4 regions of the Arthrobacter sp. 05N425 genome follow, and region 4 is predicted to be linked to each of the others. Evidence: riboswitches for the same ligand, from Rfam matches in the RefSeq annotation. Region 4 holds a riboswitch; each other region holds the start of a gene.
The links. A riboswitch is a leader RNA that binds a small molecule or an ion and turns the genes downstream of it on or off. The one in region 4 is predicted to bind thiamine pyrophosphate.
Positions count from the first base shown of each region.

Region 1: linked by a shared signal. The riboswitch ahead of AC1DGE_RS02545 (bifunctional hydroxymethylpyrimidine kinase/phosphomethylpyrimidine kinase) and the one ahead of AC1DGE_RS03415 (ECF transporter S component) in region 4 are both predicted to bind thiamine pyrophosphate.
Region 2: linked by a shared signal. The riboswitch ahead of thiO (glycine oxidase ThiO) and the one ahead of AC1DGE_RS03415 (ECF transporter S component) in region 4 are both predicted to bind thiamine pyrophosphate.
Region 3: linked by a shared signal. The riboswitch ahead of thiC (phosphomethylpyrimidine synthase ThiC) and the one ahead of AC1DGE_RS03415 (ECF transporter S component) in region 4 are both predicted to bind thiamine pyrophosphate.

Region 1 covers NZ_JBFTMU010000001.1:555,358-559,560, forward strand. Annotated here, with positions in the region: gene rplU (50S ribosomal protein L21) at 1-289, opposite strand, end outside; partial or broken gene AC1DGE_RS02545 (bifunctional hydroxymethylpyrimidine kinase/phosphomethylpyrimidine kinase) at 657-2,209, opposite strand; TPP riboswitch at 2,256-2,353, opposite strand; gene AC1DGE_RS02550 (Rne/Rng family ribonuclease) at 2,484-4,203, opposite strand, start outside.
Region 2 covers NZ_JBFTMU010000003.1:43,171-47,373, forward strand. Annotated here, with positions in the region: gene AC1DGE_RS05810 (RNB domain-containing ribonuclease) at 1-57, opposite strand, end outside; gene AC1DGE_RS05815 (ferritin-like fold-containing protein) at 98-769, shown strand; gene thiE (thiamine phosphate synthase) at 766-1,494, opposite strand; TPP riboswitch at 1,521-1,641, shown strand; gene thiO (glycine oxidase ThiO) at 1,632-2,927, shown strand; gene thiS (sulfur carrier protein ThiS) at 2,924-3,160, shown strand; gene AC1DGE_RS05835 (thiazole synthase) at 3,166-3,975, shown strand; gene AC1DGE_RS05840 (DUF3311 domain-containing protein) at 4,162-4,203, shown strand, end outside.
Region 3 covers NZ_JBFTMU010000001.1:642,962-647,164, forward strand. Annotated here, with positions in the region: gene AC1DGE_RS02990 (VOC family protein) at 1-158, opposite strand, end outside; gene AC1DGE_RS02995 (amidohydrolase family protein) at 239-1,339, opposite strand; TPP riboswitch at 1,434-1,541, shown strand; gene thiC (phosphomethylpyrimidine synthase ThiC) at 1,510-3,354, shown strand; gene AC1DGE_RS03005 (alpha/beta fold hydrolase) at 3,422-4,156, opposite strand.
Region 4 covers NZ_JBFTMU010000002.1:38,807-43,009, forward strand. Annotated here, with positions in the region: gene AC1DGE_RS03385 (Na+/H+ antiporter subunit D) at 1-164, shown strand, start outside; gene AC1DGE_RS03390 (Na+/H+ antiporter subunit E) at 161-706, shown strand; gene AC1DGE_RS03395 (MrpF/PhaF family protein) at 703-981, shown strand; gene mnhG (monovalent cation/H(+) antiporter subunit G) at 971-1,369, shown strand; gene AC1DGE_RS03405 (DUF4235 domain-containing protein) at 1,391-1,654, opposite strand; gene AC1DGE_RS03410 (heme-degrading domain-containing protein) at 1,691-2,236, opposite strand; TPP riboswitch at 2,383-2,526, shown strand; gene AC1DGE_RS03415 (ECF transporter S component) at 2,596-3,228, shown strand; gene AC1DGE_RS03420 (ABC transporter ATP-binding protein) at 3,242-4,203, shown strand, end outside.

The DNA of each region.
Region 1 (4,203 bases), on a different contig from region 4:
TGACCTTGGTCAGTTCCTGACGGTGACCCTGGCGCTTCTTGTAACCGGTCTTGTTCTTGAACTTCTGGATGACGATCTTCGGACCACGGAGGTCTTCGAGGATCTCAGCCGTAACCGTTACCTTGGCCAGGTCCTTGGCTGCAGACGTGACCTTGTCACCGTCCACCAGGAGCAGTGCGGGCAACTCAAAGGTGCTGCCGGCTCCACCGGGGACGCGGTTCAGGGTAACGAAGTCTCCAACGGAAACCTTCTCTTGGCGGCCGCCTGCGCGGACAATCGCGTACACCACTGGGGAACTCACTTCTCTCGACGTTTATTACTAGATTTGCGTGCGGAACCTGGGGCCCAAATGCTTGGACCGGCTCACGCTGTGCCTCAACGCCGGTGGATTCCCCGGGGGAACCCATGAGCTATCCTGCGGAAAAGTCCTGCCCGTAATACGGGTGAACTGTTCCTCAAGGTCATAACCCAAGTGTTGGCGTAAGCACCGAAGATCTAGACTACGCTAATTTTGCCTTCGGCCGCAAACGAGGCTGGTCCCGGCAGGTAGTGCGTGACGGACGCCACACCCTGCGCCCGGGGGCCAAAGTTATGGTGCCGCAGCGACTTCCGGAACCGCGCCCAACTATCCTACCGGCTGCTTCGCGTAGCGCGGCTCAGGCGTGCAGCCTCGGCGCGTCGAAGAACTCCGCCTCGTAGCGGGAGGACTGCCTGAACGCCACCGCCTGGCGCTGCGTTCCGCCTCGGAGCCTCTACCGGCCGCCGCGTCCGTGTACCTGATCGCCTGCCGCGTCGCCTCCGCGAAGGCCTCGTCCGCATAGGTGCGCAGCCACTCCGCGTAGGGATGCGTTGCCGGTGCGCCGGCAGCGAGGAACTCGCGATGCAGCGTGGCGCCGACCTCCGCGTAGAGCCAGAAGCACGGCAGCGCCGCGGCCACGAGCACGCCGTAGCTGCCGGCGAGCGATGCCGCGTGCAGATGGTCCACGTACGCCTTGGTCACCGGTCCCAGCTGGGTCTCGACGGCGCGGCCGGCCAGCCAGTTCCGGTGCAGTTCGGATTCGACTTCGAGGCACTGCTGCGCCGAGCGGGACCAGAAGAGTTGTTCGGCTTCCGACGGCGCCAGGGCCGCCGCGCGGGACAGCACCCGGGAGTAGCCGTTGAGGTACAGGGCGTCCTGGCCGAGGTAGTAGGCGAACTCGGGTTCCGGCAAGGTACCGTCCGCGAGCCCCCGAATGAAGTCCAGGCCGTAGATCGCGTCCAGCCCGTCCGCCGCGTGCCCTGCCAGCAGCGTGGCGAACTCGCCCTCGGCAGGAAGCTGGGGTGCCGCAGCGTGCTGCAGGTGGTGGAAGTGGTGCACGGGTCCGTTGCCGGATCCGACCTCCAGGCGGCTGGCATCCCGCAACGCACCCAGCAGCCACGGCTTGACCTCCCGCAGCGCCGCCTCCCAGTCCCCCGTCCGGGCCTGGACTGTGGCCAGCGCCGAGGACAAGGAGCAGCCGGTGCCGTGGCTGTTGCGGGTGTCGATCCGCTCGCCCGGCACCACCACCGTCTCCTGGCCGAGCAGTCCCCCGGTGTTGACGAGCGCGTCCGGGCAACCGCCGTCGTTCTGGGCGCCGTCGACCGGCAGGTGGCCGCCCTTGACCAGCACCGTGGTGCCGGCCAGGGCCGCGAGCCGCTTGCCCTGTTCCAGCGCACTGGCCCAGTCCGCGGCGGGCGGCGCTCCCAGCAGCATGCCCAGCTCGGCCAGGTTCGGTGTGATGAGGTCCGCCAGTGGCAAGAGGGCCCGCAGCGCGGTCTCGGCCGATTCCTGGAGCAGCCGGTCGCCGCTCGTCGCCACCATCACCGGGTCCAGGACCACGACGCCGGGGCGCACCTTTTCGAGCCAGGCCCGGACGGCGTCGATCACCGAGTCGTCGCCGAGCATACCGATCTTGACGGCGTCGATGGTGATGTCGTCGCTGATGGCCTCCAGCTGGGCGGTCAGGAACGCTGCCGGCGGTACATGCACCGACCGGACGCCCTGGGTGTTCTGGGCGGTCAGTGCCGTGATGGCAGCCATCCCGTAGCCGCCGTTCGCGGCAATGCTCTTCAGGTCGGCCTGGATGCCGGCGCCGCCGGAGGGGTCCGAGCCCGCGATGGCCAGCACCCGCGGAATCCGCGGCGGCGTTGGGGCCCCGCCGTCGGGCTCCGGGAAGACGGACTGCAGGATGGCTGAGGTTCGGCTAGATGCAGGCTGCGCCGATGCAGGCTGGGTTGTTGAAGACAAGAGACATCCCTTCGCCGGTGCTAACCGGACAGGTTCAACGGGTCTGGATCTCAGCCGGCTCGATGCGCGGCACCCCGTGTCAGTCCCCCAGCCTAGCGTTCCTCGCCGGCAACCCCGCTAAATTTCAGCCTGTCCCCTTAACGCCCTCGCGGGTTCCGTCCGGGGTCGACGTGATGTTACGTGGACGGAACCCGCGAGTGGTGGTGCCTGCTTGGTCCTAGAGCTCCGACGCCGGGACGCCGACGCCGAGGATGATCGGCTCGTTGGCGGCGGGCTTGGCGGTCACCTTCGCCGGCTCCGGGGCCTTGGCCTCATGGACCGAGACGGCCTCAACCGACGGAGCGGTCTCGCGCTGCTGCACGGACGTCTCGTTGGCGGCGCCCTGGGCTCGGCTGGCGCTCCGGTTCCGGCGCACCCGTCGGGGTCCGGTGGTGTCCGGGGCCTGGGCCTGGGCCGCAGGGGCCTTGCGGGCTTCCTGGCGTACCGGGGCCTGGGCCGCAGGAGCCTTGCGGGCTTCCTGGCGGGCCGGGGCCTGGGCCGCAGGAGCCTTGCGGGCTTCCTGGCGGGCCGGGGCCTCGGCCTCGGCGGTACGTACACTCGGCGGCTGGATCCGCGCCGTCCTGGCGCGGCCGCGGCCCCGGGTGGCGCGGGACGGCGCTGCAGCTGCAGGCGCAGCGTGCTCCGCCGCGTGCTCGGCCGTGGGAACCTCGGCTGCGGGCGACTCGGCAACCGGAGCCGCGGCGGCTGGCTTGCCGGTCTCGGCGTCGCCCAGGTGGGCGAACGCTTCGGTCAGCAGGTCCAGGGTCAGCGCGGGCTGCGGGGTTTCCTCGGCGTGCTCGACGAAGGGCAAGGCAACCTGTTCGCCGCCGAAGGTCAGCACGGCCGCGGGACGACCCGCCGCCTCCTCCGACGAAGCGAGTTCCACGGCGGCGTCGAGCGCGGCCTGGCGGGTTTCGGCGTCGGGAGCTGCTGTCGCTTCACCGTCGTGCAGGTGGGCAGCGTGCGCCGCGGCGGCGATGTTGGCCAGCGCGGCGCGCGTCGCCTCTGCCTTGGCGTGGCGCTCCGCCTCGGTGGGCTCGGCGTGCACGGCGACGGGTGCGGACGGCATGGCTTCGCCGCCCTGGCCGCCCTTGCCGCGGCGACGCTTGCGCTCACTGCGTGCGGCGGGCTGGTGCTCGGTCCGCGGGACGTGGTGTTCTGCGGCGACGGTGTTGGCACGGCGGTGTTCCACGGGCTCGTCGTGGGTGACGATGCCGCGGCCGGCGCAGGCCTCGCACTGTTCGCCGAAGACTTCGAGCAGCCCGGTGCCCATCCGCTTGCGGGTCATCTGCACGAGGCCCAGCGAGGTCACCTCGGCAACCTGGTGCTTGGTCCGGTCCCGGCCCAGGCACTCCACCATGCGTCGCAGCACGAGGTCGCGGTTGGATTCCAGCACCATGTCGATGAAGTCGATCACGATGATGCCGCCGATGTCACGCAGCCTCAGCTGCCGGACGACTTCCTCGGCCGCTTCGAGGTTGTTCTTGGTGACGGTTTCCTCGAGGTTGYCGCCGCTGCCGGTGAACTTGCCGGTGTTGACGTCCACCACGGTCATGGCTTCGGTGCGGTCGATCACGAGCGAGCCGCCGGAGGGCAGGAAGACCTTGCGGTCCAGTGCTTTGTGGATCTGCTCGTCGATGCGCCACGCAGCGAAGATGTCTGTGTCCTTGGTCCACTTCTCAAGCCGGCCCACCAGGTCCGGTGCCACGTAGGTGACGTAGGCCTCGATGGTGTCCCAGGCTTCCTCGCCGGAGACGATCAGCTTGGAGAAGTCCTCGTTGAAAACGTCGCGGACCACCTTGATGGTCAGGTCAGGTTCGCCGTAGAGCAGCTCGGGGGCGAGGATCTTGGTGGACGTGGACTGGCTTTCGATGCCCTCCCACTGGGCTCGCAACCGG
Region 2 (4,203 bases), on a different contig from region 4:
CTGGGCAAGCTGGTTCTTCTGCTGGCGGACGCTCGGAGTCAGGCGATGATGAGACACGGAATCAGGTTAGCCCGATTTCCGCTACTAGTCTTGAAGCATGAGCACCTCCCCGGCCGAGCCCGCCCGCTACAACCGTTTCCTCCGGGACCTGCTGGGCGTGATGGCCTACGGGGAGCTCTCGGCCTTCGAACGGCTCTCCTCCGACGCCCGGTATTCGCCCACCCTGCACGACCGGGCGGTGCTGGGCGGCCTCGCCGTCATCGAGTTCCAGCATTTTGAACTGGTCTGCGCGAAGCTGGCGGAGATGGGCATTGACGCGGAGGAGGCCATGCTGCCGTTCCAGCCTTCGGTGGACCACTTCCATGAGCGCACCCGCCCCGCCGACTGGCACGAGTCGCTCATGAAGGCCTACGTGATCGACACGGTCTCCGCGGACTTTTACCGGTCCATTTCGGGCTATGTCGACGCCGGGACGGCCGGGCTGATCGAACTGGTCCAGGCGGCCGGGGACGCGACGGTGGTGCTGCGGGACCGGCTCAAGGCCGCGCTCGCCGACGATCCGCGGCTGGCGTCCCGGCTGGCCCTGTGGGCTCGGCGGTTGCTCGGCGAAGCGCTTACCCAGGCCCAGCGGGTCAGCGTGGAGCACGCCTTCCTCGGCGGCCTGACCGGCACGGACGAGGACCGGGCCGGTGAACTCGCCCGCGCCCTGACCGCCGAGCTTGCCGCCGCCCATTCCCGTCGGATGTCAGAGCTGGGACTAGCCGGCTAGTTGTCCGCGGCGCCGCTGTGGACGTCGGCGTCGGCGTCCGCCCCGGCGTCGAGCGCGGCGAGCAGGGCACGCGCGGCCCCGGCAGGATCAGCGGCCTCGGTAATCGCCCGGACCACCACAATCCTTCTGGCTCCGGCGTCGACCACCTGGGCCACGTTGCCCAGGTCGATGCCGCCGATCGCGAACCACGGCACCACCCCGGCGACTTTCCCGACGTCGGCGGCCTCGGCCCGGCCGATCGCCGCGGCGGCGTAGCGCACCAGGTCCAGCCCGACGGCGGCGCGGCCCGGCTTGGTGGGGGTGGCCCAGACCGGGCCCACGCAGAAGTAGTCCAGCCCGCCCCGGCCCGGGGACGCCGCGATGGCCGCATCCACCTGTTCCGGCGTGTGCGTGGACATGCCGATCACGGTGCCCTTGCCCAGGAAATCCCGTGCCGCGGCGAACGGGATGTCCTTTTGCCCAATGTGGAACACCGGCGCCCCTGCCAGTGAGGCCAGGTCGGCACGGTCGTTTACCGCCCAGAGCCGGCCGTGCCGCCGCGCCACGGAGTGCAGGACCTCCAGCAGCTCAAGCTCCTCGGCCGCCTCCAGCGACTTGTCCCGCAACTGGATGATGTCGACGCCGCCGGAAAAGGCGGCGTCAACGAAGTCCTCGAAGTCACCGCGCTCCTTCCGGGCATCGGTGCACAGGTACAGGCGGGCGGTGGTGTGGACATCCTGGCTCATGCCCCAAGCCTAGTTCCTCTAAACTGGGCGCATACCGCGGGAGCCCGCGCGGGCCGCCAGACGTCCGACGGGCTGAGAGGGCGTCAGAGCCGACCGCTTGACCTGATCCGGCTAGTACCGGCGTAGGGAAGGAACCCATGGACGTATCCGTCGCACCACCCGCCACACCACCGGGCCCATCCTCGGATTATTACGACGTCATCGTGATCGGCGGGGGAGTGATCGGCCACGGCATCGCCTGGGAGGCCCGCCGTTCGGGCCGTACCGTCGCGCTGGTCGACGACGCCCCCGGCACCGGCGCCAGCTGGGCTGCCGCCGGCATGCTGGCGCCCGTGAGTGAACTCCACTACCAGGAGGAGGAGCTACTGGCCCTGATGCTGGAAGCCTCAGGGCTGTGGCCGGAGTTCGCCGCCGGCCTGGCCGGCGGCAGCACTGACGGCGGCGGCACTGGATATCTCACGACGCCGACCCTCGCCGTCGGCGCGGACGCGGCCGACCGCCGGGCGCTCGCCGACCTGCGGGCCGCGCAGCAGGCCTGCGGCCTGGCCGTGGAGCCGCTGACCGTCCGTGAAGCACGCAGCCGCGAACCGTTGCTCAGCCCCGGTATCTCCTGCGCCTTCGACATCCCGGCCGACCACCAGGTGGATCCGCGCCGGTTGCTGGCCAGGATCGGTTCACTGCTGGCTGCCGACAGCCGGTTCACGGCCGTGCCCCGCCGCGCGGCCGGGCTGCTCTGGCGCGGCGGCCGCGTCGCCGGCATCCGTTTCGAGGGCGGCGGAGAGCTCCGCGCCGGCGAGACGGTCGTAGCCAACGGTCTGGCCGCGGCGGAACTGCAGGGCCTGCCCGGGGGATTGTCCCTGCCGCTGCGTCCGGTTTACGGGGACATCCTGCGGCTCCGGGTCCCGGCACGGCTCCGGCCACTGCTGCGCTCGACCGTGCGGGGCCTGGTCCGCGGGGTTCCGGTCTACATCGTCCCGCGGGAGGACGGCACGGTCGTGATCGGCGCAACCCAGCGGGAGGATGCGCCCTCCGAGGCTGGCGCCGTCTCTGCCGGCGGCGTGTACCAGCTTCTGCGCGATGCCCAGCAGCTGGTCCCGGCCGTTGCCGAGCTGGAACTGCTCGAGGCCACGGCGCGGGCACGGCCCGGGACCCCGGACAACGCCCCGCTCCTGGGGCGCGTGGCCAGCGCCGGATCCGGACAGGACGTCGAGGGACTCATCGTTGCCACCGGGTTCTTCCGGCACGGGGTCCTGCTCACCCCGGCGGCCGCCGCCATTTGCCGGGCGTTGCTGGACGGAGAGCCGGACCGGCGCTGGGAGGGCTTCCGCCCGGACCGCTTCTCCAGCCGCCGCCCGGTTTCTCCAGCCCCCGGCTCATCCGAGCGGGACGCTTCACCCGCGGACGCTCCAGCGAAAGACAGGACGACAGCATGAATATCAGGCTCAACGGAGCGCAGCACGCCCTCGCCGACGGCGCCACTATCAGCGCCTTGGTCAGCGGGGTGACCGGCCGGACGCTGGCCGCCGACGGCCGGGCCACGGACGGCCGGAAACTGGGCGTCGCCGTCGCCCGCAACGCCGAGGTGGTGCCGCGCAGCCAGTGGCACGCGACCGCGCTCGCCGAGGGCGACGACGTCGAACTCGTTACGGCAGTACAGGGAGGATAGAGGGCATGGAAGCAACAGCAATGCAGGAAACGCAGCAGGCACGCCGGGATCTGCTGACGGTTGACGGAGTGGAACTGGGCTCCCGCCTGATCATGGGCACCGGCGGTGCGCCGAGCCTGGACGGCCTCGGAGCCGCGCTGGTGGCCTCCGGAACGGAACTCACGACGGTGGCCATGCGTCGCTACTCTCCGGCCGAGAGCGGCTCGTTGTTCCAGTTGCTGGCGGACCACAACATCCGGGTGCTGCCCAACACCGCCGGATGCTTCACCGCCCGGGACGCCGTCCTCACGGCCGAACTGGCCCGCGAAGCGCTGGAGACGGACTGGGTGAAGCTCGAGGTGATCGCGGATGAGCACACCCTGCTGCCCGACGCCTTGGAACTGGTGGAGGCAACCGAACAGCTGGTGGCGCGCGGCTTCAAGGTCTTCGCTTACACGAATGACGACCCGGTCCTGGCCCTCCGGCTGGAGAACCTCGGCGCCACGGCAGTGATGCCGCTGGGCGCCCCGATCGGCACCGGCCTGGGCATCCTGAATCCGCACAACATTGAACTCATCGTCTCCCGTGCCTCGGTGCCGGTGGTGCTCGACGCAGGAATTGGCACCGCCTCCGACGCCGCGCTCGCGATGGAACTGGGTTGCGACGCCGTGCTGCTCGCCACCGCCGTGACCCGTGCCCAGGACCCGGCGCTGATGGGTGAGGCGTTCCGGCACGCCGTCATCGCCGGCCGGCTGGCGCGGCGGGCCGGCCGGATCCCGCGCCGCGAGCATGCCCTCGCGTCGTCCGCGATGGAAGGACGCGCCGAGTTCCTGTAGGGGCCCCGGCGCCGCTCCCGTCCAGGCCCGTTCGCCTCGCCAAACCGTGATTAAAGGCACTGTTGAAGATTAAATCCAGTGTCTATCCTGTTGGGTAACGACCGCTGCACTGCACGGTCCGCAGGCCGCCGGCACGTCCCGGGAAGCCTTCCCGCTCCGGGGGCCCGTCTCGGTGAGGAGGCGTCCATGTCCAGTCCTGATGTGCCAACGCGGGGGCCGGCCAAGCCG
Region 3 (4,203 bases), on a different contig from region 4:
CCGAGGTAGAGCCCGCCGTCCTGCTCGGCAACGATGTCGAGGCCGAGGGCGCGCTGGTAGTAGTCCGTCATCAGCTTCATGTCGCCGACCTTGAGCATCACGGTGCCCATGGTGAGTTCGGCAGGAAGGAGATCCTGGGTGCTGGCTTCTACGGTCATTGAAACGCTCCGGTGGTTCTGTGGCCCCCGACCTTCGGCGACCCTCGTAGAGTTAAATTACTTGAAGCTTCAATTTATTCCTAATGGCCGGGGATGCTCCCCTGTACCAGTTCGCCGCGGAGCACGATGCCCCTGAGCTCGCGCAGGGTGCCGAGATTCCCGCGCGGATCCTCGGCGCAGACCAGGACGTCGGCACTGGCACCTTCTGTGATCGCGTCGGCTCCGAGCCAGTCGCGGGCGGCCCAGGCCCCTGCGTCGAGGGCGGCGCCGGCGGGGAGCCCGGCGCCGTGCAGGGCCTCAAGTTCGTCGACGATGCGCCCGTGCTTGATCACACTCCCCGCGTCCGTCCCGGCGTAGATGGCGACCCCGGCCTCATACGCCTCGAGGATCCGTTCGGCGCGGCGTTCCCAGAGCCCCAGCATGTGCGCCGCGTAGCGGGGGAACTTTGCCTTGGCCTGGGCCGCGATGTCCGGGAAAGTGGCGATGTTGATCAGGGTGGGGACAATCGGGACACCCTGTTCGACGAAGCGCGGCAAGTGCCGGGGAAGCAGCCCGGTTCCGTGTTCGATGCAGTCGATGCCGGCGTCGAGCATGTCATCGAGGGTGTCCTCCGCGAAGCAGTGCGCCGTGACGCGGGCGCCTTCGTCGTGGGCGGCCCGGACCGCGTCCCTGACGCTCCGGGCCGGGAAACTCGCAGCGAGGTCGCCGGCGTCGCGGTCGATCCAGTCCCCCACCAGCTTGACCCAGCCGTCCCCCGCGCGGGCCTGCTTGCGTACGGCCTCCACGAGGTCCTCGGGTTCCACCTCGACGGCGAAGCCCCGCAGGTACCGCCGCGTCCTGGCGATGTGCCGCCCGGCGCGGAGAATGCGTGGCAGCTCGCGCCGTTGCTGGATCCAGCGGGTGTCATGAACGGCGCCGGCGTCGCGGACCAGCAGGGTACCGGCGTCGCGATCGGTCAGGGCCTGCCGCTCGGCAACGTCCTCGGGAACATCCCCGCCGGGTCCGAGCCCGATATGGCAGTGCGCATCGACCAGCCCGGGGATCACCCAACCGTCCAGGACCAGGTCCGGCGCGGCCGCGGGGCGCCGGAAGGTCAGGCGGCCGTCCACGGCCCACAGCCCGCGCCGCTCTTGGTCGGCTCCGGTGAGGACCGGGCCGCTGAACTCGATGATGCCGCTCATGGCCTAAAGCCTAATCCGCATCGCGATCCGCGGGCCAAGCCTGCCCAGCCCCCCAGCCCCTCGACGGCTTCCCGTCGGGCTGTGGTAGCTTCGTCTACGACCACACGGGTGCCCTTGCAGGGGCTGAGATCGGGCTGACGCAGCCTGCGACCGTTGAACCTGTCCGGGTAATGCCGGCGAAGGAAGTGAGTATCTCTTTGAGCGCAACAAATCCACAGCAGAGCCCTGCCCAGAATGGGAACAGCGCCGCAGCAGCTACCGTGACGCAGTCCCTGAAGTCGCATGCCCTCGCGTACGTCGAGGACGGCGGGATCCGCGTCCCGGTAACCGAAATCGCCCTGGCACCGTCCCCTGGCGGCGTCGGGAATCCTCCGTTCCGGGTCTACCGCACCGCGGGCCCGGGCAGCGACCCGGTGGTGGGACTCGCCGCTTTCCGCCGTGACTGGATCGCCGGGCGCGCGGACACGGAGCCGTACAGCGGCCGGGAACGCACTCTGCTCGACGACGGCAAGTCCGCGGTCAGGCGCGGCGCCGCCTCGGCTGAATGGCGGGGCGCACCGCCCGAGCCGCGTCGCGCCGTCGAAGGCCGAACGGTTACCCAGATGCATTATGCGCGGCACGGCATCGTGACACCGGAGATGCGTTTCGTCGCGCTGCGGGAGAACTGCGACGTCGAGCTTGTCCGCGGCGAAGTCGCCGCCGGCCGGGCCATCATCCCAAGCAACATCAACCACCCGGAGTCCGAGCCGATGATCATCGGGAAGGCGTTCCTGGTGAAGATCAACGCGAACATCGGCAACTCCGCGGTAAGCAGTTCCATCGCCGAGGAGGTCGACAAGCTCCAATGGGCCACGCAATGGGGGGCGGACACGGTGATGGACCTTTCGACCGGGGACGACATCCATACGACCCGCGAATGGATCATCCGCAACTCGCCCGTCCCCATCGGCACCGTCCCGATCTATCAGGCACTGGAGAAGGTGAACGGCGAAGCAAACGCCCTGACCTGGGAGATCTTCCGTGACACGGTGATCGAACAGTGCGAGCAGGGCGTCGACTACATGACGATCCACGCCGGGGTGCTGCTGCGGTACGTCCCGTTGACCGCCAACCGGGTCACCGGCATCGTGTCCCGCGGAGGTTCCATCATGGCTGGGTGGTGCCTCGCACACCACCAGGAGAACTTTCTCTACACGCATTTCGACGAGTTGTGCGAAATTTTCGCCCGCTACGACGTCGCCTTCTCACTCGGCGACGGCCTGCGGCCGGGGTCGACGGCGGACGCCAACGACGCTGCCCAGTTCGCCGAACTGGACACCCTGGCGGAGCTCACGCAACGGGCCTGGGACTTCGATGTCCAGGTCATGGTGGAGGGCCCGGGACACGTGCCGTTCCACCTCGTCCGGGAAAACGTGGAGCGCCAGCAGGAACTCTGCAAGGGCGCGCCCTTCTACACGCTGGGGCCCCTGGTCACGGATATCGCACCGGGCTATGACCACATCACCTCGGCGATCGGCGCCACCGAGATCGCCCGCTACGGGACCGCCATGCTGTGCTACGTCACGCCGAAGGAGCACCTCGGCCTGCCCAACAAGGACGACGTGAAGACCGGCGTGATCACCTACAAGATCGCCGCCCACGCCGCCGATCTTGCCAAGGGCCACCCCGGAGCGCACGAACGCGACGATGCCCTATCCAAGGCCCGGTTTGAATTCCGTTGGCGGGACCAGTTCGCGCTGTCCCTGGACCCGGTGACGGCTGAGGCATTCCACGACGAGACTTTGCCGGCGGAGCCGGCTAAGACAGCCCATTTCTGTTCGATGTGCGGGCCGAAGTTCTGCTCCATGCGGATCAGCCAGGACATCCGGGACGAGTACGGTTCGGCGGATTCCCGGGCAGCCTTGGCACAGCTGGCGGACGGAATGCGGAGGAAAAGCGACGAATTTCTGGCGGCCGGAGGCAAGGTCTACCTGCCCGAGCCCACCGTGGGCGCACAGTCAGCGGTACAGGCCTAGGCACAGGCACAGCCCTAGGCCGCGGCCGGGCGCCTGCCCTGCGGGGTAGGCGTCCGGCCGGCCACTCCTACGAGGCGTGGGCGTGCCGGCTGCGGTTGACGTCGGCGATGAACGTGCGGATGGCGCGGTCGCCCTCTTTTGAGTCCTGCGGCCGGTGCCCTCCGGGTGCGGTGCGGTGCAGGGCGCCCGTCTCCCTCAGGTAGCCGGCGATTTCCTCGTAGAGCGGCTCCCAGCCACCGGTAAGGACCAGGGTGGGCACGCCGGGAACGATGTGCAGCGGCGCTTCCCACGGCGGTGCCTGCAGCCGCAGCCGGCGCGCCGCCCGGAGGGCCTCCGGCGTCATGGCTCCCGGGGCGCCGGCGGCGAAGGCACGGCGGACGAATTCCCGCTGGAAGTCGTCGTCGCTGAGGCTGTGCCGGACGTCGAAGAGCGGCTGCATGAGCGCCCGGTGCGCAGCGCTGGCCGGGAGCTCCGCGGTCAAGGACAGGCAGGCCGGCTCCACCAGGGTCAGCGACTGCACCAGGTCGGGGCGTTCGACGGCCGCCATCATCGCCGCGATCGCACCCTGCGAATGGGCCACCACGTGGCCGCCGGCAGCGCCGCGGCCGTCGTCGGCCAGGGCCCGCAGCACAATTGCGGCGTCGGCGGCGAAGTCCGTCTCCTGCGGCTCGGCGACGGCGTCAAAGCCGTGCCGCCGCAGGAACAAGGCGTCGTAGCTCAGCGCCATGCCGTGCTGCTTCGGCCACGCCGCGGCGCCAAAACTGCCGGCCCCGTGGACGAAAACTACGCGCTGCTTGAACATGCCCTAAGCCTATGGCACCGGTCCGTCATCGAAGCCGACGACATCCT
Region 4 (4,203 bases):
TGTTCGGGGTGGCGCTGACGGTGTTTGCCGGGCCGCTCTTCCGGGTGGCGGACCAGTCCGCCGGGGAGATGCTGAACCGGTCCGCCTATATCCAGGCCGTGCTTGGGGACGAGGCGCCGGTTCCGGTAATCGCCCAGCCGATGCGGCAGGAGGGCGGCAAATGACACGGAAGAGGGTCTCGCTGCGCCAGGAGCTGCCGCTGCTGGTCTGGCTCGTTATTGTCTGGGGTGCCCTGTGGCAGGACTTCAGCGCCGGAAACCTGCTCTTCGGCGCCCTGATCGCGGTGGTGGTGGCCCGGCTGTTCTACCTGCCGCCGGTGGAACTGGGGGGCCGCTTCAACGTGCTGCGCGCCGTGCCGTTCGCGCTGGTCTTCCTGGCCAAGGTCGTGGCGGCCAGCTTCCAGGTCCTGTACCTGGCCGTGGTCCGTGGTCCGCGGGTGATCAGCGCCGTCATAGCCGTCCCGCTCCGCAGCCATTCAGACCTGCTGGTGACCGCCACGGGACACGTCATCTCCCTGATCCCGGGGTCCGTGGTGGTGGAGGTGGACAGGTCCACGTCCACGCTCTACATCCACGGCATCAACGTCCGAGACGCCGAGGACGCGGCCAAGCTCCGCAAGGAGGTCCGCGACACCGAGGCCGGGCTGATCCGGATCATGGGCACCAGGGCCGAACTGTCCGCACTGAAGCAGGAGGCCGGGGCATGATGCCGCTGGTTTTGACCATTACCGCGGTCGTGCTGTCGCTCGCCGCGGCCGGCGCGATCATCCGCATTGCGCGGGGGCCCTCGCTGCTGGACCGGGTGCTGGCCGCCGACGTGCTGCTGGCCATCCTAGGCGCGGCGCTGTGCATCGACATGGCCGTGAACCGGCACCTGAACAACCTGATGCTGCTGGTGTCCATCTCGATCATCGGCTTTGTCGGTTCGGTGACGGTGGCCCGATTCGTTGCCGACCGGAGGAAGCAGCCCAATGAGTCCTGACACGATTTCCGCCGACGCCGTAATCGACACCGTCTCGGCCGTGTTCATGGTGGTCGGGGCGCTGATGTCCCTCGGCGCGGCCATCGGCCTGCTGCGGTTCCCCGACCTCATGAGCCGGATGCACGCCGCGACTAAGCCGCAGGTGCTGGGGCTTTTCCTGCTGCTCTGCGCCGTGGGGCTGCAGCTGCGCACCTGGTGGGTGTGGCCGGTGCTGGTGGTCGCGTGGATCTTCCAGCTGCTCACAGTGCCGGTCTCCGCCCACATGGTTGGCCGCGCCGGCTACCGCACCAAGCACCTGCACCCCGAGCTGCTGAGCGCCGACGAGCTGGAAGCCGTGGTGCAGCAGGCGGCCGGCAAGCGCGGATTCACGGACGACGACGACGAGTAACGCCGCCGGCGGCGATATGGCTTAGACCAGGTCCTGGGTCTTGGCGAAGCGGGTGATTGCCCGCTGCGTGCCGCGGTTGGCGAGGACCTGGATGATGGCGCTGACCGAGGCCGAAATGAGGGCGAATGTCAGGGCCTGGCGCAGGGTGGTGGGGACGTCGTCGTCGTGGCCCTTGGGCGGCTTGTTGCCGGTGGTCTTTTCCCAGACGGTGTCGACTACCTTGGTGCCGACGAAGCCGGCGAGGAGGCTGACGCCGGTGCCAAGCAGTTTGATGAAGATGTTCATACTTCGTACTCCTTGCGGGAGGAAACAGGGCTTCCCCTAGCCTAGCGTCCCCGGGCGGCCGAGGATTTCGGTCAGTGCCTCGACCACCAGCTCGTGGTCGTCCTTCTGCGGCAGCCCCGACACCGTGACGGTGCCTACCACCCCGGTTCCGCGCAGGTAGATGGGGAACGAGCCGCCGTGGGCTGCAAACTCCCGCTGGTCGAACCAGGCGTTGTCCTCGATCCTCTGACCGGCAGCGCGCGCCCGCAGGCCCACCAGCAGCGACGGGACTTCATACCGCACCGCGGTGCGCTGTTTGGCCTTGATCCAGCGCTCATTGTCCGGGGTGGCRCCCTCCAGTGCGGCGTGGAAGAGGACCTGATCGCCCTTGCTGATGTCGATGGCGATCGGGTAGGAGCGCTGGCGGCCGAGTTGGACCAGGAGGAGGCCCAGGTCCAGCGCGTCGTCCTTGCTGAAGGACCGGAACTGCAGTTCGTCGATTTCGGCCAGGATGCGGCCGATGAGCGCGGCCAGGGATCCCGGCGGCTGTGGTTCCGCGGAGTCCGGGTCGTACTCGGGGGAAGGCACTGGTGCGTCGGTCATGGGACTCAGCTTCCGTTAGGTGGCCGCCGCTGCGCAAGCCCAACTGACTCGCAGTTGTTGCCGTTATGAGCCCTCAAAACGACAACGACTGCGAGTCACTTGGGAGTGCCGCCGGGTGTAAACTAAGCCAGCCCACAAGGGCGATTTAGATACGACAGGGGAGCGCCGCCGTCGGGCATCACTGGAGAAATCCAAGGTAACCGTAGGTGGGCGCTGAGAGTGCGGACAGCCGCAGACCCTCGAACCTGATCCGGTTAGTACCGGCGCAAGGGAGTCGAGTTCTCAGGGTGCCCGGCACCCGTGGCTAAGGCCGCGGTGCCGCCGGAGCACCCTCCCCTCCTGTACCTCAGGAGGACGATATGACTGACATTTCTGCGAAGCAGACACTGACCACCGGCAAATACAGCTGGCGCGTGGTCGACATTGTGGTGGCCGCGTTGATCGCTGTTGCCGGCGGTGTGATTTTCTGGGCCTGGTCCCAGGGTTCCAACCTTGTTTCCGTCCCGCTCAACGCGGTCTACCCGCCGCTGACCGGGCTCTACGCCGGCGGCTGGATGATCCCGGCGGTGCTAGGCATGCTCGTTATCCGCAAGCCCGGGGCGGCGCTGTTCTGCGAAGCGGTGGCCGCCACCGGCGAGCTGATCATGGGCTCGCAGTACGGCACCACCGTGCTGATCTCCGGCATCCTGCAGGGCCTGGGCGCCGAACTCATCTTTGCCGCGTTCCTGTACAAGAAGTTCAACCTTCCGCTGTCCCTGCTGGCCGGTGCCGGTGCGGGCCTGTTCTGCGGCCTGAACGACTCCTTCCTGCCCTGGGGCTGGAACATCGCGTACGAAACCGGTGACAAGCTCGCCTACATCGTCTTCTGCGCCATCTCCGGAGCGGTGATTGCCGGGGGACTGTCCTGGCTCGCCACCCGCGGCCTGGCCAAGACCGGGGTGCTGGCCTCGTTCGGGTCCCGCAAGGCGGCATCGGAACCCGTCTTCTCCTGATGCCCGCACACGCATGAGATCTGTCGACGACGTACGCCCGGCCGCGGTCAGCGCCCGCGGCTGGGGCTGGCGGCACGCCGGCCGGGCCCGGCCCGCCGTGAGCGGCCTGGACCTGGACATCCGCCCGGGCGAGCGCGTGCTGTTGCTGGGCCCGTCCGGCGCCGGCAAGTCCACGCTGTTGCACGCCCTGGCCGGTGTGCTGGGGGACAGCACTGCGGCAGCCGCGTCCGCTGGTGCTTCCGCTGATGCCGAGGACTCCGATGAGACCGGCAGCCTGCTGATCGACGGAGCCCCGCCCAGGGCCCGGCGCGGGCGGGCCGGGCTGATGCAGCAGGACCCGGAGACCCAGGTGGTGCTGTCGCGGCTCGGCGACGACGTGGCCTTCGGGGCCGAAAACCTCTCGGTCCCCCCGGCGGACATTTGGCGGCGGGTGGGGGAGGCGCTCGACGACGTCGGGCTGGGCGGCCTGCCGCTGCAACACCCGACGTCGTCGCTCTCCGGCGGCCAGAAGCAGCGGCTGGCGCTCGCCGGGATCCTCGCGATGCGGCCCGGGCTGCTGCTCCTCGATGAGCCCACCGCCAACCTTGACCCGGCCGGTGTCCTGGAGGTCCGCGACGCCGTGGGACGGTGCCTGGACAAGACCGGGGCCACCCTGGTGGTGGTGGAGCACCGGGTTGCTGTCTGGAAAGACCTTGTGGACCGGATCGTCGTGCTGCAGCCCGGATCCGCCACGGACTCCGCCGTGCTGCTGGACGGGCCCCCGGACCTGGTCCTGGAGCAGGCGCGGGACATGCTCATCTCCGCCGGCGTCTGGGTGCCGGGCCATGTGCCCGCCACCCGGGCCCGCCGCGGCCGAACAGGACCGGAAGGGGACGCCGGGGCCGGCCAGCTGCTGCTGGCCGCAGAGGAACTGGCCGTGTCCCGCGAACGGCCCCGCCGCACCGGTTTGCTGCGGGGCTTCAGCACGGTACCGCC